One region of the Paenibacillus sp. EB106-05-06-XG162 genome, then DNA from elsewhere that is predicted to be linked to it. Evidence: predicted binding sites of a transcription regulator. Region 1 holds the regulator's gene; each other region holds the start of a gene.
What was found. Region 1 encodes Rex, which represses fermentation and respiration genes when NADH is low (regulators of the CRP and FNR family bind a similar motif). Its sites were predicted from a motif close to TTGTGAAATATTTCACAA; they were not measured.
Positions count from the first base shown of each region.

Region 2: nadA (quinolinate synthase NadA) is a predicted target of Rex. The motif match lies at 1,346-1,363, and genes of this name have one in related genera.
Region 3: adhE (bifunctional acetaldehyde-CoA/alcohol dehydrogenase) is a predicted target of Rex. The motif match lies at 999-1,016, and genes of this name have one in related genera.
Region 4: AC3WU2_RS27920 (flavocytochrome c) is a predicted target of Rex. The motif match lies at 1,127-1,144, and genes of this name have one in related genera.

Region 1 is NZ_JBYTDT010000004.1:43,219-45,426, forward strand. It holds gene AC3WU2_RS11265 (amidohydrolase) at 1-892, opposite strand, end outside; gene AC3WU2_RS11270 (redox-sensing transcriptional repressor Rex) at 867-1,532, opposite strand; gene dinG (ATP-dependent DNA helicase DinG) at 1,510-2,208, opposite strand, start outside.
Region 2 is NZ_JBYTDT010000024.1:22,622-24,829, forward strand. It holds gene AC3WU2_RS28515 (extracellular solute-binding protein) at 1-74, opposite strand, end outside; gene nadA (quinolinate synthase NadA) at 266-1,204, opposite strand; gene ftsH (ATP-dependent zinc metalloprotease FtsH) at 1,435-2,208, opposite strand, start outside.
Region 3 is NZ_JBYTDT010000004.1:227,217-229,424, forward strand. It holds gene adhE (bifunctional acetaldehyde-CoA/alcohol dehydrogenase) at 1-915, opposite strand, end outside; gene AC3WU2_RS12240 (Crp/Fnr family transcriptional regulator) at 1,237-1,956, shown strand; gene AC3WU2_RS12245 (HAMP domain-containing sensor histidine kinase) at 1,994-2,208, opposite strand, start outside.
Region 4 is NZ_JBYTDT010000022.1:41,585-43,792, reverse strand. It holds gene AC3WU2_RS27920 (flavocytochrome c) at 1-988, opposite strand, end outside; gene AC3WU2_RS27915 (DUF2306 domain-containing protein) at 1,226-1,864, opposite strand; gene AC3WU2_RS27910 (exodeoxyribonuclease III) at 1,878-2,208, opposite strand, start outside.

The DNA of each region.
Region 1 (2,208 bases):
CGCCTGCTTTTAACAGATCCGGTACTCTAGCAACACCGCTCGCAAGCTTCAAATTGCTGCCAGGGTTGTGCGATACACTTACGTTGTAACGTGCAAGCGTCTCAATCTCATCATCCGTCAAATGTACCGCGTGCGCAACAAGCGTCGGACGTGTGAATACACCTAACTTCTCGAGATGCGCCACAGGGCGAAGCCCATATTCATTCACATTCTGCTGTACTTCCGCTGCCGTCTCCGACATGTGCGTATGCATTGGCAGGTCTAGATCATGCGCTGCTTGTACGAACTTCTCAATGAACGCAGGAGGACAGGTATAAGGCGCATGTGGTGACATCATCGTCGTAATTCTGCCATCCGCCTTCCCATGCCAATCCTTCGCAAATTGAACCGCCTCCGCAAGCTTCGCCAGCTGAACATCCTCAGGACATAGACCAATCGCTCCACGCATCAGCACCGCGCGAATACCTGATTCGTCTGTCACTTTTGCCACTTGATCCATGTGATCGTACATATCGAGGAAGGTTGTCGTTCCACCTTTTAACATTTCCAGGACAGATAACGATGTACCCCAATAGACATCCTTCGAGGTGAATTTACCTTCCATCGGCCACATTTTCTCTTGGAGCCATACTTGCAGTGCAAGATCATCACCATGACCGCGCAACAGGGACATTGCTGCGTGACCATGCGTATTCATTAATCCAGGTAAGAACAATAGCCCTTTGCCATCCATAACCTCTACATCTTCAGGAATCACCAAATCCGCTGGAAGCTGCTCGCCTACATACCGAATTTGATCCCCTTCTATCACCATAACCCCGTGAATTACAGGTTTATCTGCGTTCATAACGGCGAAATAGCCGTTCTTAATGATCCATAGATTCTTCTTCATCTTCGTCCATATCCTTCCCATTGTGCAAGTAGTACGCCAAGCTCAATAAATCCGTTGTAAAATCAGCTGTGTGCACACGCACATGCTGAGGCACTTTTAAGATGACCGGTGCAAAATTCAGAATTGCTTCTACACCCGCATTCACAAAAGCGTTTGCCACATTTTGTGCTTCCATCGCAGGAACGGTAATAATACCGATACGAACATTATGCTCACGAACAGTCGCTTCTAAATCCTCCATCGGCTGAACAACAATATTATTAATCTTGCTGCCGATCTTCGGCTGATGTGCATCAAAAACAGCTACAATTTTCATATTATCCTTAAGATATGTATTGTAGTTACTTAATGCTTGGCCAAGATTACCTGCCCCGACAAGAGCGACATTAATCTGCTGATTCAGCTTCAAAATTTGGCGGATTTTCTGAATTAAATAAGCAACATCATAGCCAATCCCTTTACGCCCGAACTCGCCAAAATACGCTAAATCTTTACGGATTTGAGCTGGATTTAAATCCAGCTTCAATCCGAGATCCTGCGAGGAGACCGTAAGGACTTCACGCTGCTGCAATTCACTCAAATAGCGCAAATAAATGGGAAGACGGCGTACAACTGCTTCAGATATTTTCATTGTTTTCATGGATGACTCCCCTCTCTTCCTCGTCCGACAGCCATTCTTGCATTCGAGGCACGATTTGATCTAGCCGCATATGCTCCATCTTCGGACCTGGTAAAGAATATAAGAAATACTTGCCATAATAAGATTCAATAACACGTGTGTCATAAATAATGACGATCCCACGGTCTTGCGCGGTACGTACCAATCGCCCAAACCCTTGCTTGAAGCGAATAACCGCCTGCGGAACTGACAATTTCATGAATGGATTCTTCTTCTCCTTCTGCAGCAGCTCCGACTTTGCTTCAATGAGCGGATGATTCGGCGGCTGGAACGGAAGCCTCACAATCGCCAGACAGGTTAGCGCATCACCAGGAATATCGACGCCTTCCCAGAAGCTGCTTGTACCGAGGAGAACGGACGCCGATTGATCCTGGAACCTGCGAGTTAACTTACTCCGATTCCCGCTGTCAATCCCTTGTCCGATAACCTGAATTTGATGCGGGCTTAGAAGCTCCTTGAGTGGATCGTACACCTGCTTCATCATCCGGTACGATGTGAACAGGACGAGCATTCTGCCATGCGTAGCCACAGCTGCGTCAGCCAGAGACTTCACTAAGGTCTGCACGAAATGTGCATCCGGATTCGATCCTTTGAGCATCGGGAAATCGCGTGGGATCACCACTAGCGCCTGTTTACG
Region 2 (2,208 bases), on a different contig from region 1:
GAACCACATGCCGCTAGGCTTAACGCGAGTACCCCAGCCATAACCGCTCCGAGCATTCGTGATCTTCTTGTCATATTTGTATCCCCCTTCAGGTTTATGCCCTCATTATCCAAGATTAAGCAACCGCTTACAATGCAGTTATTTAGGGAGTCATGTTTGTTTTTTCAAGGTACATGCCAACGTGGGGGTTTTTCCATATTGAAAAAAAAGAACCCTTGATTTACAAGAGCTCTTGGCGTGTTCGATATCATAAGTCTAATAAGTGCTACTTCACTTCTAACATGCGCTCCAACGATGACCGGGCTTTGTCTGCAATGTGAGGAGGAACGTAGATTTGCGGCTGCATCGTCTCCAAGCATTTCACGAGCTTCTTCAAATTGTTCACTTTCATATTCGGACATACGAGGAACTTCGAAGCAAAATGGAACTGTTTATCGGGACTATCCAGGCGAAGCTGATATCCAGTACCGTCTTCCGTTCCTACAATAAACTCCTGGCAGTCGGATTTGCGGCAATATTCTAGAATGGCTGTCGTACTACCGATAAAATCGCCCATCTCGACAACTTCGGGACGGCATTCCGGATGCACAACGAACTGCGCGTTTGGATATTTCGCCTTCATCTCTACGACATCTTTTAGCGTAAGCATGTCATGCGTATTGCAATATCCTTCCCAGATAATCATCTTCTTGTCTGTGAATTGTTGAACATAGTGGCCCAAATTTTTGTCTGGAACCCAAATAATCTCTTCAGAATCAACCGATTGAATCACCTTTACTGCATTCGCAGAAGTACAGCAAATATCTGTCTCGGCTTTAATTTCCGCAGATGAATTGATATACGTGACCACGGTCGCATTCGGGTGCTCGGCTTTGAGCTTGCGCAGTCCATCGACATTGACCATATCCGCCATAGGGCAACCTGCACGCTCATCGGGGATAATAACCGTCTTATTCGGAGCTAGAATCTTCGCGCTCTCACCCATAAAATGAACACCACAGAACACAATGACTTCAGCATCCGTCTCTGCTGCTTTCTGTGCGAGCAGGAATGAATCTCCTCGGAAATCCGCAACCTCTTGGATTTCGTCCCGTTGATAATAGTGCGCAAGAATGATTGCATTACGTTCCTTCTTTAATTGCATTAGCCGTTCTCGCAACTCGCGATTCTGCTCTGCCTTATGCTGCAATGCCAAAGCTTCCACTAGACCCACCCCTTTAGTATTTCGTACATCCACGCTTAACGCGTTATGACCCTCGAATCAGTTACCATTTAATTTACACACCCTTGCGTTGCATGTCAATCTGTCAAAACCGTAAAATCATCCTACAAAGTGGTGCTTTGGTTTCGAAGTGATTCAGATCCTTTGAGGAGGTCCCCGGAAAAATCAAAAAAACCGGAACAATAAAGGCTATTGTCCGGTTTTTTGATACATTACTCTTTTTTATCCGTGTCTTCGTTATCGTTATGCACATCCGTGCTTGGTGATTCTTCTTTCACTTCTTCATCGACCTTGTCTGAAGCAAATTTATTCGATTGATCGGATTCGGATTGCGATTGAATATTCACTTTCACTGCATTTGCAGTATCCGTGGATTCAACCGTTTGGCTAGTCTCAGTAGATGCTGAATTCTCATCTGCTTCAACTGTCACACCATCTAACGAACCTGTATCGATCAATTGCTTAATTTGTTCAAGCTCCAACGTCTCTTTCTCAAGCAATGTCTTCGCAATGATATGAACCTCACGCGAGTGCTTCTTAAGAAGCTCTTGCGCTTTCTCATAACAACTACGAATAATCGTCTGCATTTCTTGATCGATCTCATAAGCGATCGAATCACTGTAATTCTGCTCATGACCGAAGTCACGACCCAAGAATACTTGGCCCTGCGAATTACCGAACTGCATTGGTCCGAGACGATCACTCATCCCGTATTCCATAATCATGCTGCGAGCAATACTTGTCGCTTGCTTGAAGTCACTGTATGCGCCAGTACCGATCTCACCAATGAAGATCTCCTCCGCCACGCGTCCACCAAGCAATCCTGTAATCTTGTCAAGAAGCTCTTGCTTCGTAACAAGCAGGCGATCTTCTTTCGGAAGCATAATGACGTATCCGCCAGCGCGTCCACGAGGAACAATCGTTACTTTGTGTACTGTATCCGCATGCTCCAAGAAGTAACCGATGATCGTATGACCTGCTTCGTG
Region 3 (2,208 bases), 180 kb from region 1:
ATTTACCGCACATTTGTCGCCTTTCATCGCACTGCCTGTTAATTTCGCTGTTTCTTCTTTGGATAAGAAGTAACATCCATTGTCTGTCATGATTTTCTTCACTTTATTATAAATCGGCTCTTCAATGATCACGGCTTGCTCCGAAGCACAGATCATGCCGTTATCGAATGTTTTGGAGAGAATAAGATCGGTAACTGCTTGTTCAATATTCGCTGTTTTCTCGATAAACGCTGGCACGTTGCCCGGTCCAACGCCAAGTGCTGGTTTGCCACAGCTGTATGCTGCCTTCACCATACCTGATCCGCCAGTTGCTAAGATAAGCGCAACATCTGGGTGATGCATCAACGAATCTGTTGCTTCCATGGAAGGGAACTCGATCCATTGAATACAATTTTTCGGTGCGCCATGAGCGACTGCTGCATCACGTAGAATACGAGCGGCTTCAACGCTGCATTTCTGAGCGGATGGATGGAATCCAAAAATGATCGGGTTACGTGTTTTAATCGAAATAAGTGCTTTGAACATCGTTGTGGATGTCGGGTTGGTTACTGGTGTAATCCCCATCACAATCCCAACAGGTTCAGCAATCTTCTGGAAATTATCGAATGAGTTGTCTTCGATCACGCCAACCGTTTTATCATATTTAATACTGTGGTAAATGTACTCTGTAGCAAAGATGTTCTTCGTAATTTTGTCTTCGTATACGCCACGTCCTGTTTCTTCCACGGCCATTTTGGCAAGTGCCATATGCTGATCCAGTCCTGCGAGCGCCATTGCCTGAACGATGGAATCGATCTGCTCCTGGTTAAATCCCATGAACTCGTCAAGCGCTGCTTTCGCGTTCATTACGAGGGAATTGATGTGTTCTTGCACAGTAGGTACAGTATTTTCTACTTTTGTATCTTTCACTGCCATGGTTCTCCATCCTCCATTTAAACTACATATATTTTACAATTCCGCTTACAAATTGATCATAACATATTATTTCCCGATTTTCTACGTGAAATTATTCACAAAGTGTGAACATATTGTGAAAGACATCACATTAACTCTTTTTTCAATGTTCGCTTACTATTCGTCAGTGATTTTTACCACAATGTTTACTGAATATTCAAATTTACTTAAAAATTAACGTTATGATGTGATCCAAAACGTGATAAAATAAGTTTGTGAAGAAATGCACATCATAGATTTTAACAACTAAAAAAGTGCATATCAGAGGAAGGAAATGATATTATGACACTTCTATCTCCAACCGATGTAGAAAGAACAGGTAATACAAGCGTATTCTCGGACACGAACTTCAATCGGTTATCTGTCGTAATGAAAGAACGAATTTTTCCAGAGGGATCCCATCTATTCTGGGAGGGCGATCCAACCGACAAACTGTTCTATATTAGCAAAGGCCGAGTCAAAATCACAAAATCGACTGATGAGGGCAAAGAGCTCATTATGTATATGTACCAAGCCGGGGACTTAGTCGGAAATGTCGATCCCTTCAACCAAGGCAAACACAGCTTCACGGCTGAAGTGATGGAAGAGACAGAAATTGGTATCGTGGAGCAGAAAGATCTTGAGCTTCTCCTCTGCCAACATTGCGACTTCTCCATTGAGTTCATGAAATGGATGGGACAGCATCATCGGCTCACGCAGACGAAATTCCGTGACCTCATGCTCTATGGCAAGCCTGGCGCCTTATGCTCTACGCTTATTCGACTAAGTAATTCTTATGGTGAACCGCACGGAGAACACACGATTATCAACAAGAAAGTAACACATACGGACTTATCCAATATGATCGGTGCGACACGTGAAAGTGTAAACCGGATGCTTAGCGACTTGCGTAAGAAAGATGCCATCGAATACGAAGGCGGACTCATCGTCATTAAAGATGTTGCGCAGCTGCAGGAAATTTGTCATTGTGAGAAATGCCCATTATCGATATGCCGCATTTAATAATAAAGACCGCCTAGTCAGAAAGCATAGGTGGTCTTTATTTTATCTTATATTCAAATGTAAACCTCGCACCACCATTCGGTGATTCCAGACATTCGACCTTCGTCTGCAGCTTATCTGCAATATGCTTGCAAATCGCGAGCCCAATTCCCGTTACTCCCGCTTCACCGATATAATTCCGTTCGAAGACAGATTGCCGCTCTGCGATGGGCACCCCTGGACCATCATCATCAACGATGATACAAAACCCAC
Region 4 (2,208 bases), on a different contig from region 1:
AGCGTTTGCCCTCACTGGATACGAGGATAGCACCTTCACCGCGGACAGCTTCACCGATGAGATAGGATTTCTCTTGCTGTACCGTAGGGTGAACTTGGATTTGATCCATATCCACTGTTGTACCGCCGAGTTTTTCAATCATCTTAATGCCGTCACCGGTACTACCTATTTGGTTGGTAGTCACGAGACCTTTTAAGTCAGATCGAACTTCGGAAATCATATCCATATTAGCGCCAAAACCGCCGGTTGTCACAACAACAGCATCTGCTGCAATGGCCTTCTCTTCATTTCCATCGATCACGACTTTGACGCCGTTCACTTTGCCTTCCTTTTCCGTAATTTCCTTCACATCCGCTTTGACGAACAGTGGGATTTCTTTCTCTTGGATATTCTTCATCAAGCCACTGACAAGATATTGCCCTACAGCTGAGCCGTCTTCCGGACGGTGAGTGCGTTTCTCGTTCATACCGCCTGTAATCGTAATATTGTTCAGACGAATGCCGATGGAGTCGAGCCAATCGATCGCACTTGCGGAATTGTCAACGAAAAAACGAAGCATGTCTTTGTCGTTGGTGTTATGACCGCCTTTTAGAGTCTCTTCATAAAATAAATCATTGCTGTCTTGAATGCCTTGTTCTTTTTGGAACTTGGTCTCGGAAGCATTCATGCCCGAAGATGATTTCATTGTATTTCCCCCGGCAATTGGCATTTTTTCGAAAATAACCGGGTTCAAGCCCTTTTCTTTTGCCTCAAGTGCAGCAGACATCCCCGCACCACCTGCACCGACAATGATGATGTCATATTTATCTTTAAGCTGATCGATTGGTGTATAACCACCCTGAGTAGCTCCTGACACGGCTTCTGTTTCTTTTGCCTCTTCTTTTTTCACACTGTCCTGACTCTGATTCTGGCTTCCTTTACCGCATCCTGTGATGATGAGCATGAAGGAGAGAATGAGAACAAGCATTGCTGATACTTTCTTTTTCATGATGTACCCTCCACTTTTCTTTTTCTATCTTTTATAGATTTCGATAAACATAAAGAGTCACATCAATCCGATACTTCCTTGATCTGATTGTATCCTCTGTTAGTCCGCTTCAATTCTAATATATAATCAGATCAAATATTGTGATTTATTTCACAAGTCTGTGGATTTTTGCCTAGGGTCATGTCATGGAAATAGGTTGTGCGGGGGTGTGAGAGGACGGAGGTTAGCCGTCCCCTTTTACTCGATTCTTGGCAAGACGCGGCGAATGATCCATTCAGCGAGCAGAAAATTGACCACGATCGCGCCGTAGACACCGATCGTATAACTCGTCACGTATGGCAGTCCAGCGCCTTTGCTCGCAAGATAGGTGAGCAGATGAATGAATAGATTCGTATAACAGAAGACATAGCTTCGAATCATCCACTTCCGGTGCTTCATCACTTGCTTACGCTTAATGAACACAACTGCTGCAATCGTCATGAGTAGCCAGATGAGATTGATGAAGTTAAAAGCCATGCTATTGATTTTCCCGCCTGTGGCGAATGGAGCCATGTAGCCTGAAGTGATATCCACGATACAGACGGCTATGACATAGAGATAACCGTTTACCCGGTGGAAAGAACGATACCGCGTCAGAACCAGGCTCGAGAAGTTCACAGCCCCAGCAAGCATGGCCACACAGGCAAAAATAATATGAACCATCATGACAGGCAGCCAAATGTCGGTGTTCACCGAGCGTTTAAGGCCCGCTTTATGACCGAGAAACGCAGTAGCCTGCGGATCATGAATGAAGTTCATGAAGGTGACATAGAGGATGTACACGACAGCAATACCGATCATCCCTATATATAACCGTCTATTTCGTAACGTATTCATAAGTGCGGAACCTTCATGATTGGTCTAGATCCAGCTCCAAGATGACCGGACAATGATCACTGCCCATGATGTGACAATCGATCTTAGCGTCTTTAATGGAGTCATTCAACTGTGAAGAGACGAGGAAATAGTCTATCCGCCAGCCCACGTTCCGCTCCCGTACCTTCGGCATGTAAGACCACCAGGAATAGATGTCTGTCTGATCCGGGAAGAGGTGGCGGAACGTATCCGTGAATCCAGAGCCGAGCAACGTCGTCATTTTGCCCCGTTCTTCGAGTGTGAAGCCAGCGTTGCCTAAGTTAGGCTTCGGATGCTTCAGGTCAATTTCCTGATGGGCGACGTTC